4 regions of the Pseudomonas sp. KH_017 genome follow, and region 1 is predicted to be linked to each of the others. Evidence: predicted binding sites of a transcription regulator. Region 1 holds the regulator's gene; each other region holds the start of a gene.
What was found. The regulator FliA, encoded in region 1, starts transcription of late flagellar genes. The targets are predictions, from matches to a motif close to CTAAAGTTTNNNNNNNNNNNGCCGNTAA.
Positions count from the first base shown of each region.

Region 2: AC3IT6_RS22700 (methyl-accepting chemotaxis protein) is a predicted target of FliA. The motif match lies at 2,913-2,940, and genes of this name have one in related genera.
Region 3: AC3IT6_RS23670 (flagellar protein MotY) is a predicted target of FliA. The motif match lies at 2,259-2,286, and genes of this name have one in related genera.
Region 4: AC3IT6_RS20160 (methyl-accepting chemotaxis protein) is a predicted target of FliA. The motif match lies at 1,720-1,747, and genes of this name have one in related genera.

Region 1 covers NZ_CM174509.1:1,680,613-1,685,171, forward strand. Annotated here, with positions in the region: gene flhF (flagellar biosynthesis GTPase FlhF) at 1-1,273, shown strand, start outside; gene fleN (flagellar synthesis regulator FleN) at 1,390-2,220, shown strand; gene fliA (RNA polymerase sigma factor FliA) at 2,217-2,957, shown strand; gene AC3IT6_RS07605 (chemotaxis response regulator CheY) at 3,126-3,497, shown strand; gene AC3IT6_RS07610 (protein phosphatase CheZ) at 3,519-4,307, shown strand; gene AC3IT6_RS07615 (chemotaxis protein CheA) at 4,363-4,559, shown strand, end outside.
Region 2 covers NZ_CM174509.1:5,001,909-5,006,467, reverse strand. Annotated here, with positions in the region: gene AC3IT6_RS22710 (inorganic phosphate transporter) at 1-1,520, opposite strand, end outside; gene AC3IT6_RS22705 (transporter) at 1,759-2,781, opposite strand; gene AC3IT6_RS22700 (methyl-accepting chemotaxis protein) at 3,054-4,559, shown strand, end outside.
Region 3 covers NZ_CM174509.1:5,209,271-5,213,829, forward strand. Annotated here, with positions in the region: gene AC3IT6_RS23665 (argininosuccinate synthase) at 1-1,158, opposite strand, end outside; gene AC3IT6_RS23670 (flagellar protein MotY) at 1,288-2,193, opposite strand; gene pyrC (dihydroorotase) at 2,353-3,399, shown strand; gene rnt (ribonuclease T) at 3,396-4,073, shown strand; gene AC3IT6_RS23685 (peroxiredoxin) at 4,147-4,559, opposite strand, start outside.
Region 4 covers NZ_CM174509.1:4,423,757-4,428,315, forward strand. Annotated here, with positions in the region: gene acnA (aconitate hydratase AcnA) at 1-642, shown strand, start outside; gene AC3IT6_RS20155 (CPBP family intramembrane glutamic endopeptidase) at 883-1,674, shown strand; gene AC3IT6_RS20160 (methyl-accepting chemotaxis protein) at 1,780-3,345, shown strand; gene AC3IT6_RS20165 (alpha/beta family hydrolase) at 3,505-4,182, opposite strand; gene ccoN (cytochrome-c oxidase, cbb3-type subunit I) at 4,279-4,559, shown strand, end outside.

The sequences.
Region 1 (4,559 bases):
CGATGAGCTGGGCGCTGATGCCGCCATCATTGGCAACCGCCGGATCGCCGGGGGCGTCGAACTGACGGCAGCGCTGGATTACAAGTTGTCGGCGCTGGCGCCGCGGGTTCCGAACATGGAACTCGAAGACGAGCTGCGCAAGACTCAGTCGCGGATCGTCACTGCCCAGGCGGAATTGAGCCTGCGTGGCGACGGCGAGAGCGACAATGCGACCAATCGCCAGTTGTTCGCGGGCTTGCCGCTCACCGCAGCCGAGCCGTTGATCGAGCCCACCTACGCCGAGCCCCGTCGCCCCGCACCGGCTGCTGCACCAGCGTCCGGTGGCGTGGACCCGCGCGCATTCGACTCGATGCGTTTCGAGCTCAACAGCCTGCGCGAACTCATGGAAGTCCAGCTCGGCTCCCTGGCCTGGAATCAGCTGCAAGGCAGCCGTCCGGACCAGGCCAACCTCTGGCGTCGCCTGCAACGCATCGGCCTGTCTGGCCCGCTGTCGCGCGACCTGCTGGCGCTGATCAGCGAAATCGAAGAACCTCGTCAGGCCTGGCGCATGTTGCTGGCGCACCTGGCGCGCATGATCGTGACACCGGAAATCGAGCCTCTGGAGGAAGGCGGCGTGATTGCCATGGTCGGCCCGGCCGGCATGGGCAAGACCACCACCCTGGCCAAGCTGGCCGCCCGTTACGTGCTCAAGTACGGCGCGCAGAACATCGCGCTGGTGAGCATGGACAGCTTCCGCATCGGTGCCCAGGAGCAGCTCAAGACCCTGGGGCGCATTCTCAATGTGCCGGTGACCCACGTCGATCCGGGCCAGTCCCTGGTGCAGGCGCTGGAACCCTTGCTGCGCAAGCGCGTGGTGCTGATCGATACCGCCGGCCTGCAGGCCAGCGACCCGGCCTTGCGCATGCAACTCGAAAGCCTGGCCGGTCGTGGCATCCGCTCGAAAAATTATCTGGTCCTGGCAACCACCAGCCAGAAACAGGTTCTAACCGCCGCCTATCATAGTTACAAGCGTTGCGGGCTCGCTGGCTGCATCCTGACTAAACTGGATGAAACGGCTAGTCTGGGTGAGGTGTTGAGCCTTGCCATCAGTCATGAGTTGCCGGTGGCTTACCTGACCGATGGCCCGCGGATCCCGGATGATTTGCATCTGCCGCGTCGTCACCAGTTGGTCAGTCGCGCCGTGAGCGTGCAAATGCAGGAAGAACCCAGCGAAGAAGCCATGGCTGACATGTTCGCTGACATCTACCACAGCCCGACCAAGCAGGTTGGCTGAGGTAAAAATGAACAGTTTTTGTACCTACATCGATGGTCTGCCATGCATTGTTCCGTTTGTGAACGCGCAGCCAGTAATGTGGCCTCCGTCTATGCAAGACAAGGTAAAGAAATAACATGGGCAGCATGCATCCCGTACAGGTGATCGCGGTGACCGGCGGCAAAGGTGGCGTCGGGAAAACTAATGTGTCAGTGAACTTGTCCCTGGCTCTGGCTGAGCTTGGCCGGCGCGTCATGCTGTTGGACGCCGACCTGGGACTGGCGAACGTTGACGTTCTGCTGGGCCTGACACCCAAACGTACCCTGGCCGACGTGATCGAAGGCCGCTGCGAACTGCGCGATGTACTGCTGCAGGGACCCGGTGGCATCCGAATCGTTCCGGCCGCATCCGGCACTCAGAGCATGGTGCATCTGAGCCCCGCGCAACACGCCGGCCTGATCCAGGCCTTCAGCGATATCGGCGACAACCTCGACGTATTGGTGATCGATACCGCGGCGGGCATTGGTGACTCGGTAGTCAGTTTCGTTCGCGCAGCCCAGGAAGTGCTGCTGGTGGTGTGCGACGAGCCGACCTCGATCACTGACGCCTACGCATTGATCAAACTGCTTAACCGTGACTACGGCATGAACCGCTTCCGGGTCCTGGCCAACATGGCCCAGAGCCCGCAGGAAGGGCGCAACCTGTTCGCCAAGTTGACCAAGGTCACGGATCGCTTCCTCGACGTCGCCCTGCAATACGTCGGCGCGGTGCCCTACGACGAAAGTGTGCGCAAGGCCGTGCAAAAGCAGCGCGCCGTCTACGAGGCCTTCCCGCGTTCCAAGTGCTCGCTGGCCTTCAAGGCCATCGCACAGAAGGTCGATACCTGGCCGCTGCCTGCCAACCCGCGCGGGCACCTGGAGTTTTTCGTCGAGCGGCTCGTGCAGCAGACAGCAGGACCGGTTCTATGACGGCAAGCGGTTACAACCTCTACAAAAAATCGGCGCGTGATGCGCAATACGAGCTGATCGAGCGTTACGCGCCGCTGGTTAAACGCATTGCCTACCACTTGTTGGCGCGCCTGCCGGCCAGTGTCCAGGTCGAAGACCTGATCCAGGCCGGGATGATCGGCCTGCTTGAAGTGTCGACCAAATATGACGCCAGCAAAGGCGCCAGTTTCGAGACGTACGCGGGCATTCGAATCCGCGGCGCCATGCTCGATGAAGTGCGCAAGGGGGACTGGGCGCCACGTTCGGTTCACCGCAATACACGCATGGTCAGCGACGCCATTCGCTCGATTGAAGCTAAAACCGGCCGTGACGCTAAAGATCACGAAGTTGCGGCCGAACTCCAATTGAGTCTCGACGATTACTACGGGATTTTGAACGACACCCTGGGCAGCCGGCTGTTCAGTTTCGACGATCTGTTGCAGGACGGCGAACACGAAGGGCTGCACGAGGATGGCGCGAGTGCTCATATCGAACCGTCACGCGATCTGGAAGATGAACGCTTCCAGGCTGCGCTGGCGGATGCGATTGCCAATTTGCCGGAGCGTGAGCGACTGGTGTTGGCGCTGTACTACGACGAAGAGTTGAACCTCAAGGAAATCGGTGAGGTCCTGGGAGTCAGCGAATCTCGGGTCAGCCAGTTACACAGCCAGTGCGCGGCCCGTTTGCGGGGGCGTTTGGGGGAGTGGCGAGCGCGCTGAAGGCAGTGTGGGGGACACTGCGAACGAGGCAGGTGTGGTGTTGAACTGCGCCGGTCGCGATCTGTTGTGCTCCAGACAGTCATCGAGTGCTTTGCCGGATTGATTGAAGTGGCGCGTCCAGGTGCTGGGCGCGTTTAAGACTGCTTGGAGGTCGAATTGGACAAGAACATGAAAATCCTCATCGTTGATGACTTCTCAACGATGCGGCGGATCATCAAGAACCTGCTGCGTGACCTTGGGTTCACCAACACCGTCGAGGCCGACGATGGCACTACCGCCATTCCGGTGCTCAACAGCGGAAGCATCGACTTTCTGGTAACGGACTGGAACATGCCTGGCATGACCGGTATCGATCTGCTGCGCCACGTGCGTGCCGATGAAAAGCTCAAGCACCTGCCGGTGCTGATGGTGACCGCTGAAGCCAAGCGTGAGCAGATCATCGAAGCGGCCCAGGCCGGCGTTAACGGCTATGTGGTCAAACCCTTCACGGCCCAGGCGTTGAAAGAAAAAATCGAGAAGATTTTCGAACGCATCGGTTGATGAGTGCGCCACGGGGGAGCTATGGGCAATAACGAAACTTCATTGGGCGACTTTGAGTCGACCCTGAAAAAACACGCCGTCGAATTGGTCGCCAGCCTTGAAAAAGGCAAGTTCGGCGACGCGGTGCAATTGATCCATGAGCTCAACCAGACCCGTGACCGCGGCCTGTATCAGGAAGTGGGCAAGCTCACTCGCGAACTGCATAGCGCGATCGTCAATTTCCAGATTGACCCGCACATGCCGCAAGCCGAAGAAGTGTCGCAGATCACCGACGCCACCGAGCGCCTGGGCTATGTGGTCAAGCTGACCGAGGCCGCGGCCAACCGCACCATGGATCTGGTGGAAAGTGCCACGCCGCTGGTCAATGGCCTGGCCGATGAAGCCAAGGTGTTGAGCGCGGACTGGGGGCGCTTCATGCGTCGTGAGGTCGGCGCAGAAGAGTTTCGTGAACTGGCCCGGCGGGTCGACGGGTTCCTGGCGCGCAGCGGCACGGACAATCGCGCGGTGTCGGGCAACCTCAACGACATCCTGCTCGCCCAGGATTACCAGGACCTCACAGGCCAGGTGATCAAGCGTGTGACCCAGTTGGTCACCGAAGTTGAAAGCAACCTGCTCAAGCTCGTGCTGATGGCCAGTCAGGTGGACCGCTTTGCGGGCATCGAACATGACCGCGAAGCGATGCTTGCAGAAAAAGATCCACAAAAACATCTCTCTCAGGGTGAAGGTCCGCAGATTCATGCCGATAAAAGAGAAGACGTTGTGTCCGGTCAGGACGATGTGGACGATTTGTTATCCAGCCTGGGATTTTAGAGTTTTAGAATTTTAGGTTTTTTGGGTTTTTAGACCTGTAGGAGCACCCCCCTTAATGAGCTTCGGCGCCGATGAAGAGATCCTTCAGGATTTCCTGGTTGAGGCCGGCGAGATTCTAGAGCAACTGTCCGAGCAACTGGTCGAGCTGGAAAGCCGTCCGGATGATGCGGATCTGCTCAATGCAATTTTTCGCGGTTTTCACACTGTAAAAGGGGGCGCCGGCTTCCTCCAGCTCAACGAGCTGGTGGAGTG
Region 2 (4,559 bases), 3.0 Mb from region 1:
GTCTTCATCTGCAAGCCGCCGCCGTTGGCGACCATGGTCCCGGCCACGCCCGAGGACAACACGTGAGTGGTCGACACCGGTAGGCCGAACATGTCGGCGGCACCGATGGTCAGCATCGCCACGGTTTCTGCCGAGGCGCCCTGGGCGTAGGTCAGGTGGGTCTTGCCGATTTTCTCGCCGACGGTCACCACGATGCGCTTCCAGCCGACCATGGTGCCCAGGCCCAGGGCGATGGCCACGGCGATCTTCACCCACAACGGAATGAACCGAGTGGAGTTGTCGATCTGCTGCTTGAACAGTTGCAGCTTGCCGCTGGTGTCGGCGTCGAAGTTGCCGACCTTGTTCTTGTCCATCAGGCGAATGGTTTCGCTGCTCAAGTACATGTCGTTACGCACGTTGCCCACGGCCTCGGCCGGGACTTTCGACAGCGAGCCATAACCCTTGACCTGGGCACCGATGCTGCCGGTCAGCGCCGCCAGTGCCGGTACCAGTTGCGGGGTGGCTTCCTTGCTGCGCACGTATTCGGACAGCACCGCGCGCGGGTCGGCGGGGGCCGGTTGCGGTGCCGCCTTGACCAGTGCTTGCTGGGTCACTTCGGCGACCGCGGCGAACTGCAACGCTTGATCGGCCGGCATGGTGCGGTTCAATGCGTAAGCCATTGGCAGCGTGCCCACCAGAATCAGCATGATCAGGCCCATGCCTTTCTGACCGTCGTTCGAGCCGTGGGCAAACGACACCCCGGTGCAGGTCACGATCAACAGGCCGCGAATCCACCATGGCGGCGGGGTCTCGCCCTTTGGCTCCTTGTACAGCGCACGATTCTTGACGAACGCGCGCAGGGCCAGCAACAGCAGCGCCGCGAAGCCGAAGCCGACCAGCGGCGAGAGCAGCAGCGCGTAACCGATCTTGGTGGCCTGGGCCCAGTCCACACCACTGGTGCCGTCGCGGCCGTGCATCAGGGCGTTGGCCACACCGACCCCGATGATCGAACCGATCAGGGTGTGCGATGACGATGCCGGCAACCCCAGCCACCAGGTGCCGAGGTTCCACAGGATGGCGGCGATCAGCAGGGCGAAGATCATCGCGAAACCGGCGGACGAGCCGACTTGCAGGATCAGCTCCACCGGCAGCAGGGCGATAATGCCGAATGCCACAGCGCCGCTGGACAGCAGCACCCCGAGGAAGTTGAAGAAACCGGACCAGACCACGGCAACGTTCGGCGGCAGCGAGTTGGTGTAAATCACCGTGGCCACCGCGTTGGCGGTGTCATGGAAGCCGTTGACGAACTCAAAGCCAAGGGCAATCAAAAGCGCCACGCCCAACAGCAGGAACGGCGTCCAGGTGGTCACCACCGTGCCGAGTTCGTTCATGTCGTGCATCAGGCTGTAAGCGGTAAACAACAAACCGATGGCCAGCACGGCGAAAAACACCACGATGGTGAGCAGGCCGGGTTTCTTGTCGAGTTGCGGTATGGCGCTACTGGCGGGCGCCGGGGCGGCGGTGAAGGAGGGCGTAGCCATCACTGACATTCCTGAGGAGGGAGGTGTATCAGTGATAATCGTTGCCAATTGTTACAGGGAGGCTGCTCTGGGTCAGTGTTTGGGGGATTTGCGGGCCGTTGATTTGAAATCACCGGTCTTTGAAGGTGAACCCTGTGGGAGCGGGCTTGCTCGCGAAGGCGGTGCGTCATTCAACATTGATATTGACTGGCCTGACGCCTTCGCGAGCAAGCCCGCTCCCACAAGATTCCAGCTGCGGTCAGTAATCCTGCTGCTTGCGAAACGCCCAGCGCCCGGCGATCACGGTAAAGGTCGCGACCAGCGCCACCAGGATCCAGAAACCCTCTGGATCATCGGCCAGCGGAATGCCGCCGACGTTCATGCCGAAGAAACCGGCGATGATGTTGATCGGCAGCGCCAGCACCGTCACCACTGTCAGGGTGAACAGCGTGCGGTTGGTCTGTTCGTTGATGTTGGCGGCGATCTCTTCCTGCAACAGCTTGATCCGCTCACCCAGCGCCGTGAGGTCGTTGATGATCAGCGCAAACTCCTCAGTGGATTTGCGCAACTCCTTCACGTCTTCCTTTTGCAGCCATTGCGGCGGCCGGTTGAGCAGGCGCAGCAACGAGCCCGGTTCCAGCGCCAGCAGCCGTTGCAAGCGCACCAGCACCCGGCGGTTAGCGCCCAGTTCAGCGCGGTTGGTCGACAGCCGCGAGGACAGCAACTCGTCTTCGATCTGGTCCACACTCTGGCTGGTCTTGCGCACGATCTGGGTCAGCACTTCACCCTGGTCGCGCAGCAAATGCACCAGCAACTCCAGCGGGGAGCGAAAGCACTCCCGGGCCTTCACCGACGAGCGCAATTTGTCCACCGAGTGCAGCGGTTGCAGGCGTGCACTGATGATCAATTGGCTGCGGGCGCACACCCACAGGGTCGAGACATCCGACGAGACCATGTTGCTGAGGTTGAACACCACATCGTTGACCACCGCCAGCAACGCGGAGTCGACATGTTCGATGCGCGTCGAGCGCGAGCCTTCGTGCAGCGCCTCGAAAAATTCCTCGGGCAACTCCAGATGACTTTTCATCCAGCGTTCGCACGCGGCATGGGCGAGGTTCAGGTGCAGCCAGAGAAATTGCTCATCGCTTTGCGGCTGTTGCAGGTACTGCAAGGCCTCGGCGGAATTGATTTCCCGGCCGGCCTCACCGGGGCGAAAGGTGAAACCGTAAAGCAGGCCGAACAGATCCGTGTCGCGATGACTGTGATCGATGCTGTGGTTCATGAGGGCTCGCAAGGGGAGACGCCTGTCGCAGGTTTCGCAGGTTCACTTGAGCGGCATCATCGCAAGCGGGGGTGACGTTTTTGTGACGGGAAAATAACGCAAACGATTGCTCTACCGGCGGTCGGGATGTTCTCAAGAATCGCTCTGGCTAGCCGATTACGCTTGGGTTGAGTTGCGCGCCGCAGGCCTAGGCCGGGACCGCAGACAGGGATGTCCGGACACTTTTCACGCCTTACCGGGGCGTGCCTCATTCCTGTCATGAGTACCATTCGATGCTTTTGCAAAAGTCCCTGAGAGCACAAATTCTCGCCCTGCTGAGCGGCAGCCTGCTGGCGATGCTGTTGATCGCCCTGGCGTGCTTTCACTTCCTGTCCAGTGGCGTGCAGAGCTACGCCAATCTGATCGAAGGCCCGCTGCATACCTCGCAATTGATCGATGAAGCCAACCTGCAATTCAAGGTGCAGGTGCAGGAGTGGAAAAACGTCCTGTTGCGCGGCAAGCAACCGGCGGACCTGAGCAAGTACTGGGGGCAATTCGAAGACCGTCAGCGCGATGTGCAAAACATCCTTGGCGAGCTGGCTGCGCAGAAGGGCATCGAGCCGCAACTCAAGAGCCGCATCGAGCGCTTGCGTGACGAACATCGCCAGTTGGGCGCGGCCTATCAGAAGGGCCGGGACGCGTTCGTGGCCGCCGGTGGTGACCCGACGGCGGGCGACACAGCGGTCAAGGGCGTGGACCGCGCCGCCAGCGATCAGATGAGCGAACTGGTCAGTGAGTTGCGCAAGCAGGGTGCTGAGCAATCGACATTGATCAGCGTCGCAGCCGATCGCACGGTGATGCTGGGGATCATTGTGATGCTGGTTTCGGGGCTGCTGATCGGCTTGCTGAGCCTGTGGCTGGTCAACCGCAACCTGGTCGAGCCGATCCGCAAACTGATCGAATACGTGGCGCAACTCAGCCAGGGGCGTATTGCCGAGCGCGTGGCCAGCACCCGACAGGACGAGTTGGGCAAACTGGCGATGGCCGCCAACACCCTGCGCGATTTCCTCGCCGAAACCTTCAGCCGTTTGCAGCGCAGCGCATCGGACCTGGACAGCGCCAGCGGTGAGTTGAACTCGATCGCCACCGTGATGGCCGGCGGTACCAACGAGCAGTTCAACCGCACCGATCAGGTGGCCACGGCGATGAACGAAATGTCCGCTACGGCACAGGAAGTCGCCCGTCATGCCGCCGAAGCGGCGCGGGCCGCCGACGATGCCGACCAGTCCGCCCAGCAGGGCGAAAAAGTCATGCAGGGCACCATTCACACCATCACCCAGATGCGTGGCGAAATCGCCAACACCGCCACGGTCATCCGCCAACTGGAAACCGACAGCGGGCGCATCGGCAAGGTCCTGGAAGTGATTCGCGGCATCGCCGAGCAGACTAACCTGCTGGCGCTCAACGCGGCCATCGAAGCGGCCCGTGCCGGTGAAGCCGGACGCGGTTTCGCGGTGGTGGCCGATGAAGTGCGCAGCCTGGCCCAGCGCACGGCGGCGTCGATCATCGAGATCAACCAGATCATCCAGACCGTGCAGACCGGTGCAATCGAAGCGGCCCAAGCGATTGAAAGCGGTCAGTCACGCAGCGAACAAAGCGTGCAGCAAGTGACGGAGGCCGGCGCCATGCTCGAACGCATCACCCTGGCCGTGGAAGCCATCCGCGACATGAACCGCCAGATCGCCACTGCCGCCGAAGAGCAGACCTCGGTGGCCGAAGACATCTCGCGCAACCTCACC
Region 3 (4,559 bases), 2.8 Mb from region 1:
GAAGCCCGCTGCATCCGCCTGGTTGTACGCGCCGCCATCTTCTTCGAAGGTCGCGATGTTGGCGTCGAACAGCGAGTCGTCGGACTTGCGCCCAGTGACGATCACATTGCCCTTGTACAGCTTCAGGCGCACAACGCCATTCACGTTGACCTGAGACGCATCGATCATCTGTTGCAGCATCAGACGCTCAGGGCTCCACCAGTAGCCGGTGTAGATCAGGCTGGCGTACTTGGGCATCAACTCGTCCTTGAGGTGAGCCACTTCGCGGTCCAGGGTGATCGATTCGATCGCACGGTGGGCACGCAGCATGATGGTGCCGCCAGGGGTTTCGTAGCAGCCACGGGACTTCATGCCCACGTAGCGGTTCTCGACGATGTCGAGACGGCCGATACCGTGTTCGCCACCGATACGGTTCAGGGTCGCCAGCACGGTGGCCGGAGTCATTTCGACGCCGTCCAGTGCGACGATATCGCCGTTGCGGTAGGTCAGTTCCAGGTATTGCGCTTTATCTGGAGCCTTCTCTGGGGAGACGGTCCATTTCCACATGTCTTCTTCGTGCTCGGTCCAGGTGTCTTCCAGCACGCCGCCTTCATAGGAGATGTGCAGCAGGTTGGCATCCATGGAGTACGGGGACTTCTTCTTGCCGTGGCGCTCGATCGGGATCCCGTGCTTATCGGCGTAATCCATCAGCTTTTCACGGGACAGCAGGTCCCACTCGCGCCACGGAGCGATCACTTTCACACCTGGCTTCAAGGCGTACGCACCGAGTTCGAAACGAACCTGGTCGTTGCCCTTGCCGGTGGCGCCATGGGAAATGGCGTCAGCGCCGGTTTCGTTGGCGATTTCGATCAGGCGCTTGGCGATCAGCGGACGAGCGATGGAAGTACCCAGCAGGTACTCGCCTTCGTAAACGGTGTTGGCACGGAACATCGGGAAAACGAAATCGCGCACGAACTCTTCGCGCAAGTCGTCGATGTAGATCTCTTTGACGCCCATGGCCTGAGCCTTGGCGCGTGCAGGTTCGACCTCTTCGCCCTGCCCCAGGTCAGCGGTGAAGGTCACCACTTCACAGTTATAAGTATCCTGCAGCCACTTGAGGATCACCGAAGTGTCCAGGCCGCCGGAATACGCCAGAACGACCTTGTTTACGTCCGCCATGCCATCACTCCACGGGGTTCTACGGAAAGCCGGGAAGTCTACCGCTCATACAGAATAATTTACAGTGGCGCGACAGCTTATGACGACGAAGCGACAGATTCTGTCGAGGGCGCGACGATTACAGCTGGATCAGGAAGTGGCCGAAGTGGCCGCTTTCGTCGCTTGCGGGGCGACTTGTTCCGCTGGTGCTCCGCGCTCCAGGCGTACAGCTACTCGACGGTTCTTCGCGCGGTTGGTGTTGTTGGTGTTAGGCGCCACCGGATAACGCTCGCCATGGAAACGCAGGGTGATTTGCGACTCCTGGATGCCGTTGGCCTTGAAGAACTCCATCACTGCCAGGGCTCGGCGCCGCGACAGGTCGCGGTTGGTCAGGCGGTTGCCGCTGTTGTCGGAGTGACCGTCGAGCTCGATGTGATTGACCGTCGGATCGGCCTTCATGTACTCCAGCATCACCTGCAGTTTGGCTTTTGCGGCGCTGTCGAGTTCGATTCCGCCGCCGGGGAAGCCGATTTCGGATTGCTTCACCTGTTCGAAATTCTGTGGCAACAGTTTCGCCACACAACTCTGGTAATCGGCAAACGCTTGGGTGAACCTGACCGGCAGCAAGCGCACTTCCGACACCCGACCATCCCCCGAGGAATGGCGAACCACCGGACTGCGACCGTCCATCAGGCCACTGATCAGTCGTCCGGCCTGAACCTGTGAGCTGTTGAACAAAACGTTGCCACTGCCAATTCTCACGGTGCCCAGGTTGATATCGTCACGCCCGGGTTGCCACGGCGCGGCAGCGGCCAGCAGCGTCGCCGAACCGCCGCCAATCATCGGGTTGTAGGTTTTCAGACGAAACGTCGCCTGCTCGCCGGCACGGCGCACGAACTCGCCCGAACCGAAGTCGGTAATCGGCTGAGTCAGGCGGCATTCGAACTTGTCACCCTCGACCGTCCACTCAATGTTCTCCAGACGGGTCTGGAAAGTGAGCGCCATCGCTGGAAGGCTGGCAAACACACTGAGCAAGGCTAAAAAACGCTGGCGCACGGGAGGCTCCACTGGCTTCTACAACAAAAAGACCGACACACACATGTTTACGGCATACCTGTTGGATATCGGAAGCTTCCTGCAAAACTTGATAGCGAGTGCCTGCAAGAGTCTTTTCCGGTAGCATTCCCTTGAGTTTGACCCGCCTGGAATCCCCTCATGTCCGACCGCCTGACCCTGCTGCGTCCCGACGACTGGCATATTCATCTTCGCGATGGTGCCGTGTTGACCAATACCGTCGCGGATGTCGCGCGCACCTTTGGCCGCGCCATCATCATGCCCAACCTGGTTCCACCGGTGCGCAACGCGGCCGAAGCCGACGGCTATCGCCAGCGGATTCTCGCTGCCCGCCCGGCCGGCAGCCTGTTCGAGCCACTGATGGTCCTGTACCTGACCGACCGCACCCAGCCTGAAGAAATTCGCGAGGCCAAGGCCAGCGGATTCATTCACGCCGCCAAGCTGTACCCGGCCGGCGCGACCACCAACTCGGACTCTGGCGTCACCAGTATCGACAAGATTTTCCCTGCACTTGAGGCCATGGCCGAAGTCGGGATGCCGTTGCTGGTTCACGGTGAAGTCACCCGTGGTGATGTCGACGTGTTCGACCGCGAAAAAATCTTCATCGACGAGCATATGCGTCGTGTGGTCGAGCGTTTCCCGACCCTCAAAGTGGTCTTCGAACACATCACCACCACGGACGCCGTGCAGTTCGTCAACTCGGCTTCGGCCAACGTCGGCGCGACCATCACCGCGCACCACCTGCTGTACAACCGTAACCACATGCTGGTGGGCGGGATTCGGCCGCACTTCTATTGCCTGCCGATCCTCAAACGCAATACCCACCAGGAAGCCCTGCTCGACGCCGCCACCAGCGGCAGCGATAAGTTCTTCCTCGGCACCGACTCGGCGCCTCACGCCCAGCACGCCAAGGAAGCGGCCTGCGGTTGCGCCGGTTGCTACACCGCCTATGCGGCCATCGAGATGTACGCCGAAGCCTTCGAACAGCGCAATGCGCTGGACAAACTCGAGGCCTTCGCCAGCCTCAATGGCCCGCGCTTCTACGGCCTGCCGGCGAACACCGATCGCATCACCCTGGTCCGCGAAGAGTGGACCGCCCCGACCAGCCTGCCATTTGGCGAGCTGACCGTTATCCCGCTGCGCGCCGGTGAAAAACTGCGCTGGCGCCTGCTGGAGGAACACGCGTGAGTGAAGACCATTTCGACGACGAACTGGAAGGCAATGGCGGCGGAGGCGGCCCTCGTCATCCAATGGCGGCCAGGTTCCGTGGTTACCTGCCGGTTGTCGTCGACGTAGAAACCGGTGGCTTCAATTCGGCCACCGATGCCTTGCTGGAGATCGCTGCGACCACCATCGCCATGGATGAAAAGGGTTTTGTTTACCCGGATCACACCTACTTCTTCCGTGTCGAGCCGTTTGAAGGCGCGAACATCGAAGCCGCTGCCCTGGAGTTCACCGGGATCAAGCTCGATCACCCGCTGCGCATGGCCGTGAGTGAAGAGTCTGCCCTGAACGATATCTTCCGCGGCGTGCGCAAGGCCCTCAAGGCCAATGGTTGCAAACGGGCGATCCTGGTCGGGCATAACAGCAGCTTCGACCTGGGCTTCCTGAATGCAGCGGTTGCGCGGCTGGACATGAAGCGCAATCCGTTCCACCCGTTCTCCAGTTTCGATACCGCAACGCTCGCCGGCCTCGCTTACGGCCAGACCGTGCTGGCCAAGGCGTGCCAGGCAGCGGACATCGACTTCGACGGTCGTGAGGCTCACTCGGCTCGCTATGACACCGAGAAGACGGCAGAGCTGTTCTGCGGCATCGTCAATCGCTGGAAACAGATGGGTGGCTGGGAAGACTTCAACGATTGATCCCCTCCCGGCGTTATCCCGCCCATAAAAAAACCGGCCTCGATGGCCGGTTTTTTTGTACCTGGAGCGTGCCTTACAGAGCGGCAGCGTGCTCGGTCAGGTAAGCGGCAACGCCTTCTGGCGAAGCGTTCATGCCTTTGTCGCCTTTTTTCCAGTTGGCAGGGCAGACTTCGCCGTGCGCTTCGTGGAATTGCAGAGCGTCGACCAGACGGATCAGCTCTTCCATGTTACGGCCCAGCGGCAGGTCGTTGATGATCTGCGAGCGGACAACGCCTTTGTCGTCGATCAGGAACGCGCCACGGAAAGCCACGCCGTCAGCGGACTGAACGTCGTAGGCCTTCATGATGTCCTGCTTGATGTCGGCAGCCATGGTGTAGCGAACCTGGCCGATACCGCCATTGTTCACTGGAGTGTTGCGCCATGCGTTGTGGGTGAAGTGCGAGTCGATCGAAACAGCGATCACTTCAACGTTGCGTGCCTTGAACT
Region 4 (4,559 bases), 2.7 Mb from region 1:
AACATCAAGGTCGACAGCCCGGCAGGGCAATACCTGCGCGACAAAGGCGTGGAACCGCGGGATTTCAACTCCTACGGTTCGCGGCGCGGCAACCATGAAGTGATGATGCGCGGCACCTTCGCCAACATTCGCATACGCAACGAAATGCTCGGCGGCGAAGAAGGCGGCAACACCCGCTACCTTCCCACCGGGGAAAAAATGTCGATCTACGACGCCGCCATGCGCTATCAGGCTTCAGGCACGCCGCTGGTGGTGTTCGCCGGCCAGGAATACGGCACCGGTTCGAGTCGCGACTGGGCGGCCAAAGGCACCAATCTGCTGGGGGTGAAAGCGGTCATCGCCGAAAGCTTCGAACGGATTCACCGCTCCAACCTGGTGGGCATGGGTGTGCTGCCGTTGCAGTTCAAGCTGGATCAGAACCGCAAGAGCCTGAACCTCAATGGCAGCGAAACCCTGGACATCCTCGGCTTGACCGGCGTCGAGCTGACGCCACGGATGAACCTGACACTGGCCATCACCCGCGAAGACGGCAGCAGCGAGAAGATCGAGGTGTTGTGCCGCATCGATACACTCAATGAGGTGGAGTACTTCAAGTCGGGGGGGATTCTGCATTACGTGTTGCGGCAGTTGATCGCTTCGTAACGGACGACCGACAAAAACACCGCCTTCGGGCGGTGTTTTTGTTGGGGACAGTCAGTAAGCTATCGCTCGCTCCCACTTTGATATCAATCGGCGACCTGACACGGACTACTGTGGGAGCGGGCTTGCTCGCGAAAGCAGTGTGTCAGCAGCGCTGATGTCGACTGACACGACGCCTTCGCGAGCAAGCCCGCTCCCACAGAGGTTGGTGGCGCATCGCAAATTCCGACTCAAGGACTTCAAATGATTGCCCTGCCATGGACGTTTCTGGCCCTGCTTTCCATCGGCTACGGCCTGGCACTGACCTACGGCCATCTCGGCTGGCTCTCGGCAATCTCGGTGTTTTTGTTGCTGGTCGCGGGTGTCGCCGTCCGCCAACGCGAGATCCCTTTTGCCCGCTACCTCGGCCACGGCCTGTTCATCGTCCTGGCTCTGGTCCTGGCGACGCATTGGTTACCCGGCTTCTACAACGGTCGCGTTATCGATCCTCAGCGTTTCACCGACAACGCCGCGATATTCGCCATGCACCTGAATCTGGACAAACCGCTGATCGGCTTCTGGCTGTTACTGGTTTGTCCGTGGATTGTCGGCCGCCGTTCGCTTCGGCTATCGCTGTATGCCACCGCACTGGCACTGACCTTGAGCGCCCTGCTGGCGTTGGGCGGCGCACTGTTGCTCGGGGTCATCGCCTGGGCGCCGAAATGGCCGGATCAAGCCTGGCTGTGGTTGCTGAACAATCTGCTGCTGGTGACGCTGGTCGAGGAAGCGCTGTTCCGTGGCTACATCCAGGGCGGCCTGAGCCGGTACCTCAAAGACCGGCCCTACGGTGAACACCTCGCCCTGCTGCTGGCGTCATTGGTCTTCGGCCTGGCCCATGCCGGCGCGGGATGGCGATGGGTGTTGCTGGCCACGCTGGCCGGGGTCGGCTATGGCCTGGCCTACCGGTTCGGCGGGCTGGGCGCCGCCATCGCCAGCCACTTTTGCCTGAACCTGCTGCACTTCGGCCTGTTCACCTATCCGATGCTCGCCGGCTGACGCAAGGGTCATTTTGCGACGCATCACTGATGATCGAAAAATAATCTCAACAATCCGCCGGCCTTGCCGATACAGCACTTGAAAGCCTTGCGGATTAAAAAAGCCATGCGTAACAACCAGCCTATTACACAACGCGAGCGGACCTTCCCGGCTCAGCAACGGTTGATTTCCACCACCGATGCCAAGGGCATGATCACCTACTGTAACGACGCTTTCGTCGAGATCAGCGGGTTTCCCCGAGAGGAACTGATCCGTGCACCGCACAACCTGGTCCGTCACCCCGACGTCCCGGCCGCGGTGTTCGCACACATGTGGGTCACGCTGAAACAAGGCTTGCCATGGATGGGCATTGTCAAGAATCGCTGCAAGACCGGTGATCATTACTGGGTGAATGCCTATGTGACACCTATCTTCGAAGGCAATCAGGTGATCGGTTACGAGTCGGTGCGAGTCAAGCCCAGCGCCGAACAGATCCGCCGCGCCGAAGCGCTCTACCAACGCATCAATCAGGGCAAGTCGGCCGTTCCCTCCTCGGATAAATGGTTGCCGATCCTGCAGGACTGGCTGCCGTTCATTCTGGTCAGTCAATTGAGCTTCATGATCGGTGCCTCGCTGAACTCCCATTGGGGGTTTGCCCTGGCTGCCGGTCTTTCGGTGCCGCTGGGCCTGATGGGTCTCCAGTGGCAACAGCGTGGCCTCAAGCGTTTGCTGCGCCTGGCCGAGCAGACCACCTCCGATCCGTTGATCGCACAGATGTACACCGACAGTCGCGGCGCCCAGGCGCGTCTGGAAATGTCCATCCTCAGTCAGGAAGCACGCCTGAAAACCTGCCTGACGCGTCTGCAGGACACGGCCGAACACCTGACCGATCAGGCCAGACAGTCCGATGCCCTGGCGCACAACAGCTCCAGCGGCCTGGAACGTCAACGCGTCGAAACCGAGCAAGTGGCCACCGCGGTCAACCAGATGGCCGCTACCACCCAGGAAGTCGCCAGCCACGTGCAACGCACCGCCGATGCCACACAGGAAGCCAATCGCCTGACCGGTCGTGGTCGTGACATCGCCGGGGAAACCCGCGAAGCCATCCAGCGCCTGTCGGTAGTCGTCGGTGAAACCGGCGTGACCGTGACCCAATTGGCCAAGGACAGCAACGAAATCGGTGGCGTGGTCGACGTGATCAAAGGCATCGCCGACCAGACCAACCTGCTGGCCCTGAACGCCGCCATCGAAGCGGCCCGTGCCGGCGAGATGGGTCGTGGTTTTGCGGTGGTGGCCGACGAAGTCCGTCAGCTGGCGCAACGCACCAGCGAATCCACCGGGCAGATTCATGCACTGATCGCCAAGCTCCAGCAAACCGCCGGCACCGCCGTGCAAACCATGGAGGCCGGGCATCGTCAGGCGGAAGAAGGCGTAGCGCGGGTACTGGAAGCGGACCAGGCACTGGTAGGAATCAGCGAAGCGGTGGCCAACATCACCGACATGACCACCCAGATCGCTGCCGCGACCGAAGAGCAAAGTGCCGTGGCCGAAGAAATCAGCCGCAACATCAGCAACATCTCGGAGCTGGCGGACCAGACCGCGGAACAGGCGCAGAACTCGGCGTTGCTGAGTGAAGAGCTGACCAGGACTGCCAATACCCAGTATTCGCTGGTGGAGCGGTTTAACCGCTGATTTTTATTGCCAGTCTGAAATGCATATCGCCTGGACAGGCCTCTTCGCGGGCAAGCCCGCTCCCACAGGGTTGTGCATTAATCACAAAATCGAGCCACACCAAAGATCACTGTGGGAGCGGGCTTGCCCGCGAAGAGGCAGGCCCAGACGCCATTCATTTCACTGAAGGAATGAAGCCACCTGCTGCGCCGCAGCCGCCAAATGCTGCTCATGGCTAAACCCCGAAGCCTTCAACGGCTTCAAGTCATGATCCCCCGCCACCAGCCAGAACACCTCGATACCCGGCGATAGCGCATACCCCTCGACCGCCTCCCGGTTGCCCAATGCATCGCGTTCGCCTTGCACGATCAAGGTTCGAGTCTTCAGCCCGGCCAAATGCTCAACCCGTGGTTTCTCCGGTTTACCCACCGCATAAAACGGATACCCCAGGCACACCAGCCAATCCGCCCCCAACTCATCGGCCAGCAAACTGGCCATGCGCCCGCCCATGGACTTGCCGCCGATGGCCAGCGGCCCAGTGACATGGCGTCGCACCTGGGCATACACCTCGCGCCAGCATTCCAGCAGTTTCGGCGCCGGGTTCGGCGGGCGCTTGCCGCCATCGAGGCGCCGCTGCGCCATGTAGGGAAACTCGAAGCGCAACACGTTGACGCCTTGCGTGGCAAGGCGTGCAGCCATGTCGCTCATCCACTCGCTGTCCATCGGTGCACCGGCGCCATGGGCGAGGATCAGCGTCGCCGCAGCCTTGCCAGCGGCGGCATTCCACAACCATCCATGATCCCGCACGCACTGCGCCCATTGATCCCCGTCAATACCGGCCTTGTGCCCTTTGTCCATGCTTGCCTCGCTTTTAGTCTGCCTATAACTCCGGCCGAAGGGTGCACTGCCAAGCGCTACGCGCGCTCACTTCGGCTGAACCGTGGATGGGGAACCATGAACACTTCTATCAGTACCGCCTACAACTACAAGGTGGTCCGCCAATTCGCCATTATGACGGTGGTGTGGGGCATCGTCGGCATGGGGCTCGGGGTTTTTCTCGCTGCCCAGTTGGTCTGGCCCGAACTCAACTTCAATTTGCCGTGGACCAGCTTCGGCCGTTTGCGCCCGCTGCACACCAACGCGGTGATCTTCGCGTTTGGCGGCTGCGCGTTGTTCGCCAGTTCGTTCTACTCAGTGCAGCGCACCTGCCAGACCCAGCTGTTTGCGCCGAAAAT